Regions from separate parts of the Microbacterium daqui genome, predicted to be linked through region 1. Evidence: predicted binding sites of a transcription regulator. Region 1 holds the regulator's gene; each other region holds the start of a gene.
What was found. Region 1 encodes HrcA, which represses chaperone genes, less so after heat shock. Its sites were predicted from a motif close to TTNGCACTCGNNNNNNNCGAGTGCNAA; they were not measured.
Positions count from the first base shown of each region.

Region 2: groL (chaperonin GroEL) is a predicted target of HrcA. The motif match lies at 1,742-1,768, and genes of this name have one in related genera.
Region 3: groES (co-chaperone GroES) is a predicted target of HrcA. The motif match lies at 1,692-1,718, and genes of this name have one in related genera.

Region 1 is NZ_JBNTKF010000001.1:54,910-58,185, forward strand. It holds gene hemW (radical SAM family heme chaperone HemW) at 1-256, shown strand, start outside; gene ACQUSY_RS00255 (ankyrin repeat domain-containing protein) at 258-659, shown strand; gene hrcA (heat-inducible transcriptional repressor HrcA) at 736-1,764, shown strand; gene dnaJ (molecular chaperone DnaJ) at 1,800-2,906, shown strand; gene ACQUSY_RS00270 (16S rRNA (uracil(1498)-N(3))-methyltransferase) at 2,906-3,276, shown strand, end outside.
Region 2 is NZ_JBNTKF010000005.1:10,015-13,290, forward strand. It holds gene groL (chaperonin GroEL) at 86-1,702, opposite strand; gene ACQUSY_RS04475 (LytR C-terminal domain-containing protein) at 1,847-2,398, opposite strand; gene ACQUSY_RS04480 (DUF3263 domain-containing protein) at 2,376-2,672, opposite strand; gene ACQUSY_RS04485 (DUF2332 family protein) at 2,714-3,276, opposite strand, start outside.
Region 3 is NZ_JBNTKF010000002.1:180,706-183,981, reverse strand. It holds gene ACQUSY_RS02180 (ABC transporter substrate-binding protein) at 1-100, opposite strand, end outside; gene rarD (EamA family transporter RarD) at 250-1,182, opposite strand; gene groES (co-chaperone GroES) at 1,315-1,611, opposite strand; gene ACQUSY_RS02165 (THUMP-like domain-containing protein) at 1,836-3,023, shown strand; gene ACQUSY_RS02160 (hypothetical protein) at 3,095-3,276, opposite strand, start outside.

The DNA.
Region 1 (3,276 bases):
CGCTTCGCACAGTCCTGCGTACGCGCGCGAAACCGTCGATGGTTCCGCCGCCATCCTCGAGCGGGTGCTGTTGCAGTCCCGCATTCGCGAGGGCCTGGCGATCGATCAGATTCCTGCATCGCGTCGCTCCGCCGTGGCCGGACTCATCGCCGACGAGCTCGTCGAGCCCGCCGCAGCGCTCCGAGGCCGCATCGTGTTGACACGACGTGGTCGACTGCTCGCGGACGCCGTGGTTCGCGCATTGACGGAGGATTGACATGGAAAACCCGGGCGCTGGTCTCAGCGAAGAAGTGGTCAACGGAACCTTTGCGCTGGCTCGCGAAGGTCGGGTCGCCGAGCTGACAGAAATGGTGCGCGCTGGCGTGCCGGTCGACACCCGCAATGCTCGCAGCGACACGATGCTCATCGTTGCCGCCTACGCGCAACAGCCGGAGGCGGTCGCCGCGCTCATCGAGCTCGGAGCAGACCTCAACGTCGAGAACACGATGGGGCAGACGGCTATCGCGTGCGCAGTTTTCCGTAACGATGAAAACATTCTGCAGATGCTGCTTGATGCCGGCGGAGACCCGGAACTCGGTTTTCACTCGGCGCTTGATATTGCCGACCAGTTTCAACTGACCCAAATGACTGCGGTCTTGCTGAAGCACGCGGCACGCTGAGGCGTTCGCCGTTCTCCCACCCGGAAGCGGTAGAATTGGCACTCGACCGTACTGAGTGCCAGCGAGAGGAGAGGTCGTGGTATCCGAACGAGGACTCCAGGTTCTCCGTGCGATCGTGCAGGACTACGTCGAAACCCGCGACCCAGTGGGCTCCAAGTCCATCGTCGATCGCCACGCGTTTGGTGTCTCAGCGGCCACGATCCGCAACGATATGGCGCTTCTCGAAGAAGAAGAGCTGATCGTCGCTCCGCACACGTCGAGCGGCCGCGTACCCACCGACAAGGGCTACCGCGTCTTCGTCGACCACCTCGCAGAGATTCGCCCACTGAGCACGGCGCAGCGCACCGCGATCTCCACTTTCCTTGACGAACCCGCCGACCTTGACGATCTGCTGTCGCGCACCGTGCGGTGTCTCACCCAGCTGACCGGTCAGGTCGCGCTCGTGCAGTACCCGTCGTTTGCGCGTGCCACCGTCACCCACATCGAACTCGTCCTGCTGGCTCCTGTGCGCATGCTCGTGATCGTGGTAACCGACACCGGTCGCGTGTCGCAGCGCATCGTGCACCTCCCGCAGGAGGTCACCGAGAACGATGCGCAGGCGCTCAAAGTGCAGCTGAATACGCTCGTCACCGGCAACGAAGTTCGCACCGCGAGTGCGCGACTGGACGCACACCGCGAAGATCCCGCCAACACCGATGCTGTATTCACGGCGCTCATCGATACGGTGGCCGAAGAGCTCGATGAGTTTCGCCAAGACAAGCTCGTCATGGCGGGCGCTGCGACCCTCGCGCGTCGCGAACTCGACTTCCGTGGTTCCATTCACCCGCTCCTCGAAGCCATCGAAGAGCAGGCGACCCTCGTGCGTCTGATGGAAGAAATGGTGGGTGACCGTGAGGGGCTTGCCGCCTCGATCGGTGCCGAAAACGCTGCGTTTGGCCTCTCCGAAGCCTCACTGGTTGCGAGTGACTATGACGCCCCTGGCTCCCGTGCGCGTATTGGGCTGATGGGTCCGACGCGCATGGACTATCCCAGCAACCTCGCTGCCGTGCGCGCTGTCGCGCGGTACCTGACCCGGTTGCTGGACGAAGATGACACACGTCGCTGACGTGATGAGGGGCATGCGCCCCGAGAAAGGCTGAAGTGGCAGACCACTACGAAGTTTTGGGTGTCTCGCGCGATGCGACGACCGAAGAAATCAAGAAGGCGTACCGCAAGCTTGCGCGTCAGCTTCACCCCGATGTGAGCCCGGGTGAAGAGGCCGAAGAGCAGTTCAAGCTCGTCACCCACGCGTACGACGTGCTTTCGAACCCCGAACAGCGTCAGCGTTACGACAACGGCGGTGACTCCGCATTCGGCGGCGGCGGCGGTTTCGGTGGCTTCGGTGACATTTTCGAGACGTTCTTCGGTGGCGGTCAGTCGCGTGGTCCGCGTCCGCGTTCGCGCCGCGAGCGCGGTCAGGATGCCCTCGTCAAGGTCACCGTCGAGCTCGCTGACGTGATCTTCGGTGTGCACCGTGACATCGAGGTTGACACCGCCGTGCTGTGCGAGACGTGCCAGGGGTCGTGCTGCCAGCCCGGAACCTCGGAGCAAACGTGCGACATTTGTGGTGGCACCGGACACATTCAGCAGCAGGTTCGGAGCCTGCTCGGCACGATGCTGACGAACGCTCCGTGCAACGTGTGCCGCGGATACGGAACCACGATTCCGTCGCCGTGCGTCACGTGCGCTGGCCAGGGTCGCGTACGTTCGCGTCGCACGGTATCGCTCGACATTCCCGCCGGCGTCGACGACGGTCTGCGTCTGCAGCTTCCCGGCTCGGGTGAAGTAGGACCCGCTGGCGGCCCGAACGGCGACCTGTACCTCGAGATCAAGGTTTCTCCCAACGCCGCATTCGCGCGCGAGGGTGATGACCTCGTCGCCCTGCTCGAAGTGGCGATGCCCGACGCCATTCTCGGCACGACCACGACGATCGACGGCCTCGATGGCGCCGTCGACCTGGAGATTCGCCCGGGCGTACAGTCTGGTGACGAACTCACGATCAAGGGCCGCGGTATTACGCCGCTGCGCGGTTCCAACCGCGGCGACCTTCGTGTCGGCATTCACGTCGTCACGCCGACCAAGCTCGACAGCAAGCAGCGTGCGCTCATTGAGCAGTTGCAGGGTTCGATGAAATCGCCGAAGCCAGCGCTCGCACAGCACCAGCAGGGGCTGTTCGCCAAGCTGCGCGACCGGTTCCGTACGCACTAATGGCACTGCACTTCATCGTTGATTCTCCCGAGGAGCTGGCGGGGGAGTCTGTTGCGCTCACCGGCCCCGAGGCGCACCACGCAGCCGCCGTGCGGCGCGTGCGCGTTGGCGAAACAGTCACGCTGGGCGATGGCCTCGGCGCATGGGTAACCGGCGTTGTCGCGTCGGTTGCTCCCAAGCGCGTGGAGATTGCGCTGGCGCAGCGCCAGCAGCTCGACGAGCAGACGCCCCGCATCGTGCTGGTGCAGGCGCTCGCTAAGGGCGATCGCGATGAACGTGCTGTTGAAGCCGCCACCGAACTCGGCGTGAGTGCCATCGTGCCGTGGCAGGCCTCCCGCAGCGTTTCGCGCTGGGATGCTGCGAAGGTTGC
Region 2 (3,276 bases), on a different contig from region 1:
GACGCTGGGTGCCGTGCGCCGACGCAAAAGAGCGAGGGCCCCGACTTTCGTCGAGGCCCTCGCCGTGATCTGTGTGATCAGAGACTTAGAAGTCCATGCCACCCGACGGGTCACCCATCGGAGCTGCAGCCTTTTCGGGCTTGTCAGCAACGACGACCTCGGTCGTCAGGAACAGACCGGCGATCGATGCAGCGTTCTGCAGTGCCGAACGCGTCACCTTGGCGGGGTCGATGATGCCCTGTGCGAACATGTCACCGTACTCACCGGTTGCAGCGTTCAGGCCCTGGCCGCTCGGCAGCTCAGCAACCTTGTGCGCAACAACGCCGGGCTCCAGACCCGCGTTGAGTGCGATCTGCTTGAGCGGAGCTTCAATTGCCACGCGAACGATAGCAACACCCGTTGCTTCGTCACCGGTCAGTTCAAGCGAGTCAAGAGCCGACGCTGCCTGCAGCAGAGCCACGCCACCACCGGGGACGATGCCCTCTTCGACAGCAGCCTTTGCGTTACGCACGGCGTCTTCGATGCGGTGCTTGCGCTCCTTGAGCTCAACCTCGGTTGCAGCTCCGGCCTTGATGACTGCAACGCCACCGGCAAGCTTTGCCAGGCGCTCCTGCAGCTTCTCGCGGTCGTAGTCGCTGTCGGTGTTGTCGATCTCGCGGCGGATCTGGGTAACGCGACCCTCGATCAGCTCTGCCTCGCCAGCGCCCTCAACGATGGTCGTCTCATCCTTGGTGATGATGACCTTGCGAGCACGACCCAGAAGGTCAAGCGTTGCGTTCTCGAGCTTAAGGCCGACCTCTTCGGTGATGACCTGGCCGCCGGTCAGGATAGCGATGTCCTGCAGCTGAGCCTTGCGGCGGTCACCGAAGCCGGGAGCCTTAACAGCTGCCGACTTGAAGATGCCACGGATCTTGTTGAGAACGAGCGTTGCGAGTGCTTCGCCCTCGACGTCCTCAGCGATGATAACGAGTTCCTTGCCGTCCTGGATGACCTTGTCAACGATGGGCAGCAGGTCCTTGATGTTACCGATCTTCTGGTTAGCGATCAGGATGTAGGGGTCTTCGAAGACCGCTTCCTGACGCTCAGGGTCGGTGACGAAGTAGGGGTTCAGGTAGCCCTTGTCGAAGCGCATACCTTCGGTGAGCTCCAGCTCGGTGCCGAACGTGTTCGACTCCTCAACGGTGACAACACCTTCCTTGCCGACCTTGTCGATAGCTTCAGCAATGAGCTGACCGATAGCCGGGTCTGCAGCCGAGATCGATGCGGTAGCGGCGATCTCTTCCTTCGACTCGATTTCCTTAGCGTTCTCGAGCAGCTGAGCGGTGATGGCCTGAACAGCCTTCTCGATACCGCGCTTCAGCGAGATGGGGTCAGCGCCGGCCGCGACGTTGCGCAGACCTTCGCGCACGAGTGCCTGTGCGAGAACCGTAGCGGTCGTGGTTCCGTCACCAGCGACGTCATCCGTCTTCTTGGCAACTTCCTTGACGAGCTCTGCACCGATCTTCTCGTACGGGTCGTCGAGCTCGATTTCCTTGGCGATCGAGACACCGTCGTTCGTGATCGTGGGAGCGCCCCACTTCTTCTCGAGCACAACGTTGCGACCGCGCGGGCCAAGGGTTACCTTGACGGCGTCAGCCAGGATGTTGAGTCCGCGCTCGAGGCCACGACGTGCCTCCTCATCGAAAGCGATGATTTTAGCCATGAGTCTTTCGTCCCTCCTGGACGTCGGCGAATCAAATTTTTAGCACTCAGTGATGGCGAGTGCTAAGAACCATTCTGGCACTCACCCCATGCGAGTGCAAGCCACACCGCTCAGCCCTGGGCGGACAAAAATCGTGAGGCGTACTTAGCCTGCGGGCGCGAAATCGGCACCGATGACAATGGTCAATTGCGCGGACTCCGCGACATCACCCATCTGGTAAACGTCGCTCTGCTCGATGAGCGCTTCATTCATGAGGCCGGCAACGCCCAGGGCGGGGCTCTGATCGCCGGGCAGCGGGTAGTACACCGTGGTGTGCTCGAAGTCTTTGTCGTCGGAGTCAATCGAGAAGATTTGCTCTTGCGTCCACCCGGCGGTCACGAGCAGTTGCGTGACTTCGGCAGTCTTCGCTTCGTCGGGCGTCGCGTTGAGAATTAAGATCGAGTAGCTCGTGTCAATGCGAGGCTCGACCGGTGCCTGCGTGATCGTCGTGTCGGGCTTGTCTTCACCGAACGTAATCTTGCCCATGACAACCAGAGAGCCAAAAACACCCCCGGCGAACAGCACGACAGCCGCAACCGATGCCCACAGGAACGTGGCCCACCCGCGACTGCGCGGCAACTCGGCGCGGTGCGCTCCGACGCGGCCCTTGTCGCGGGCTACATCATCGAAGCGATCACGCGGGAAGTTCGAGGGCACCCGATGATGCTATCGAACCCAACCCCGAATGCTCGGCAGATTCTCTCAGCAAAGGGGCTCTGCCCGCCCGCTGGCGTCTGATGCGTGCGACCAAGAATGGGTCGGCGGCGACAGCCGCCGGCGACGCGCTCACCCTCGCGAGCACCTGGTAATACCGCACCGCTGACAGCCCCCAACGGGCCTCGATTTCTTGCGCTTTGGCGGCCGAGTGTTGCGGCCACTTGGCTTCAAACAGCAAGAGGTCGTGCGCCGGAACCACGGGTGAAGTGCTCATGATTGCACCGTACGCGGGGCCTCAGACATTACGCCCGAGCATCACGATTCGGCGTCGTCAAACCAGTCGATCCAGCGCCCGAGCGGGTCAGCGGCCGCCAACACCACGCCATTGCGGGCGAGCGCAAAGCCATCGTCGGGCACGCGGTCGGTCGCCGTTGTCCACGCCGAGTGCAGGCCCGGGGCATCCAGCGTGATCCAATCATCTGCAAGCTCCTGAACGACTTCGATGAGTCGCTGTCTGCCCGCCCACGGAATATGCGGAAGTACACCAGGCGTCGTGATGACGATGCGAGCACCGGCGGGAGCCTCGGCGACCACCGCCGCGAGCACATTCGCGCCATCCCCCGCCACCAGGAGTGGAGGTTCCGCCGCCGCGATGTCGAGCGCCGCGGCGATACGCTCCTCGCGGCCCGTTTCTCCCGGCCACACCAGGGCGCGCAACCACGCGCGGTCGGCGTCATCGCGGGCATCGAGCGGGTTGATATCGACGCCGGCACGCCACACGATGTTGGGCGCGCGGAGCGGCGGAACCACGGCGCCGCGAAGCTCGGACTGCAGCGTCACAGAGCTGCCATCGTCGGGCGCCCAGGCCGCCACCTCAC
Region 3 (3,276 bases), on a different contig from region 1:
CACCGCCGGTGCTACAACCAGCAAGTACGAGAGCACTAGCAGCAGCGAGGGCTACTCCAGCGAAAACCTTGCCCTTACGGGAGATCAGGGTTCCGTACATAAACGCATCCTAACGTTGGTCTGACCACGCCTTGTGCAGGTCAGTGTCACCACAATACGAGTTCAGACGCATTAACAAGGTCTCAGTGCGCTAACGTTTTCGCCGAATGCCGCTTTTTGACAAATCATCCGATGACATCTGCTACTCGACTAGGGGGTTGGCTCGACCGGCGGCACACTGGCACGCGCGCGTCGACCGGCGATCACCGAGTCGGTGATGAACACCGCAAGCGCCGCCCACACGACGCCGAACCCGATCCAACGCTCGAGCGGCATCGGCTCCCCCATGATCCACACGCCGGTCGCAAACTGCATCAGCGGGGTCAAGAACTGCAGAATACCGACGACGGTGAGGGTCGTGCGGCGCGTGGCTGCGGCGAAGAGGAGAAGCGGAACCGCGGTGGCGACACCAGCGAACATCAGCAGGAGCGTGTGGCTGGTACTGATATTTCCGAACGTGATGCCGACGGTTTCTCCCACCCAGATGAGCTGGGCAATGGCGATCGGCACGAGCCAGAGCGACTCCAGCGTCAGCCCGCTCAACGCGTCAACACGCGGGCCAATCTTCTTCTTAATGAGACCGTAGACACCGAAGCTGCCGGCCAGCAGTAGTGCAATCCACGGGAAGGCGCCGTACCCGACCACGATGACTACGACGGCAACGCCAACGAGGCCGACGGCCGCCCATTGCAGGGGGCGCAGGCGTTCGCGCATCACAAAGACGCCGAGCAGAATCGTGACGATCGGGTTGATGAAGTACCCGAGCGCTGTCTCGATAATGTGACCCGTCAGCGTCGCGAGCACGAACACTTGCCAATTGATGTAGATCAGTACACCGGCGAGCACCGTCAGCCAGATCGTGCGCTTGCTGGAGAAGATCGCCTGCAGTCGCCCCCACGAGCGCGTAACGGCAAGCAGAATGGCGCACAGCGCCAGCGAGAAGAAGATGCGCATTGCGACGATCTCCCACGGCCCGGTCGGGGCCAGCGTGAGAAAGTACAGCGGCAAAAATCCCCACAGTAGATACGCGAGCAGGCCGTAAATGAAGCCGAGTTTGCGCTCGCGCTGGTCGGGAGAAGTCACAGCTTCAGGGTATCGCCGCGAGCTGCCTCCGCGCGCACCGCAAGCCCATGGTTCCGCTGCCCCCATCCAGAGACAGCACAAGGCCCGTGTGACGAATCACACGGGCCTTGAAAAATGCTTTCGCAGTGCGCCTTAGCGAACGACGATGGCGAGCACGTCGCGGGTCGACAGCACGAGGAACTCCTCGCCGCCGAACTTCACTTCGGTGCCACCGTACTTGCTGTAGAGAACGCGGTCGCCCACAGCGACGTCGAGAGGCACGCGGTTGCCGTTGTCGTCAATACGACCGGGGCCAACTGCGACGACCTCGCCCTCCTGGGGCTTCTCCTTCGCGGTGTCCGGGATGACCAGGCCGCTAGCCGTGGTCTGCTCTGCCTCAACCTGCTTGATGACGATGCGGTCCTCGAGCGGCTTGATGGAAACCGACACGGTTTACCTCTTCCTTCTGGCGAATCAAGATTATTGGCACCCACACCTGGCGAGTGCTAATGCCAAGTCTACGACTGCAATTGGCACTCATGCAACGCGAGTGCCAACTTCGGCGCGGTTATCGCTTTGGGCGGAATGATGACGGAACCATGGGCTGCGTTTGCGGGGGTGGGCTGGCGAGCTGAACCACGGTGCGGCAAGTGTCGGCAAACTAGGCTGGCGGGATGGAGATGTCTGAACTCGTCACGCTGCTGTCGCACGAGGCACTGGAGCTCATCGACGAGGTCGGCCCGATTGCGTCGAGTGATGACGCGTTAAAAGCGGTGACGCGGATGCGTGCGGCCGGACACTCCCCCGATCTCACTTCGGCCGTCGTGACGCAGGCACGGTTGCGCACGCGCGCACAGGCGAAGTTTGGGCCGTTCGCGGCGCGCATGTTGTTTACGCAGGCGGGGCTTGAGCAGGCCACGCGCATGCCGGTCGCCGCCCGTCACGCGCGGCGGTTTGTCGCCGCAGGCATCGAATCGGTCGCTGATCTCGGGTGCGGTATCGGTGCCGACTCACTCGCGTTTGCCGGCGCCGGCCTGCGCGTACTGGCCGTTGATGCCGACGCCGTGACCGCGGGAATCACCGCCCACAACCTGGCACCGTTTGGCGACATGGCCGAAGTGCGCAACAGTTTCGCCGAAGACGTCGCCCTCGAAGGGATTGACGCCGCGTGGCTCGACCCGGCGCGGCGCACGAAGGGGCACAGCGAGACCAAGCGCGTCACCGCCGCCGACTACTCACCGCACCTGGACTGGGTATTCGGGCTGGCCGATCAGCTGCCGATCGGCGTGAAGCTCGGGCCCGCGCACGACCGCGACGCGCTCCCCGCAGACGCCGAGACTCAGTGGGTGAGCGTTGATGGCGACGTTGTTGAACTCGTGGTGTGGACAGGCAGGCTCGCTCGCCCCGGCGTGCGGCGTGCGGCCCTCGTCGTTCGCGGCGACCAAGCGCACGAACTGACCGCGCCGGCCGATGCTCCCGATGAGGAGCCCCGCGAACTCGGCGCGTTCTTGCACGAGCCCGATGGTGCCGTCATTCGCGCACGCCTGGTTGGGGAGGTGGCGCGATCGCTTCAGGCTGGCCCGGTCGCCGACGGCATCGCCTACCTCACGTCTGATGCGGCGTTGACAACTCCGTTTGTGTCATCGTTCCGCGTCCGCGAGGTGTTTCCGGCCGACGTGAAGACCCTCGCGAAAGCGCTGCGCGGCCTCGACATTGGCACGCTCGAGATCAAGAAGCGTGGCATGGACATTGACCCCGCCGTCTTCCGCAAGAAGCTCAACCTCAAGGGTTCGCAGTCAGCGACGTTGATCTTGACGCGTGCCGGAACCAAGCGGGTCGCGATTCTCGCGGATCGCGTCTGAACGCCGGTTCATCGAAGGCGCGCTGACCCGTGTGAGTTCAAGCGTGCCCGAGACACCCAGACGAGTGTCAGCTAACCGAACCAGTGCAGTTGAGTGCCGGCCCACCACAGCCAGCCCGCGCTGTAGATCGTGGCAAGCGCGCCGAGCGCGATGCCCCACGCGCCGAGGCGGATGCTCTCTTCGGGCTTGTGGATGGCAATGATGCCGAGCGTGATGCCAATGAGTGCGAGCGGGAACGCCCAGCCGACAAAGA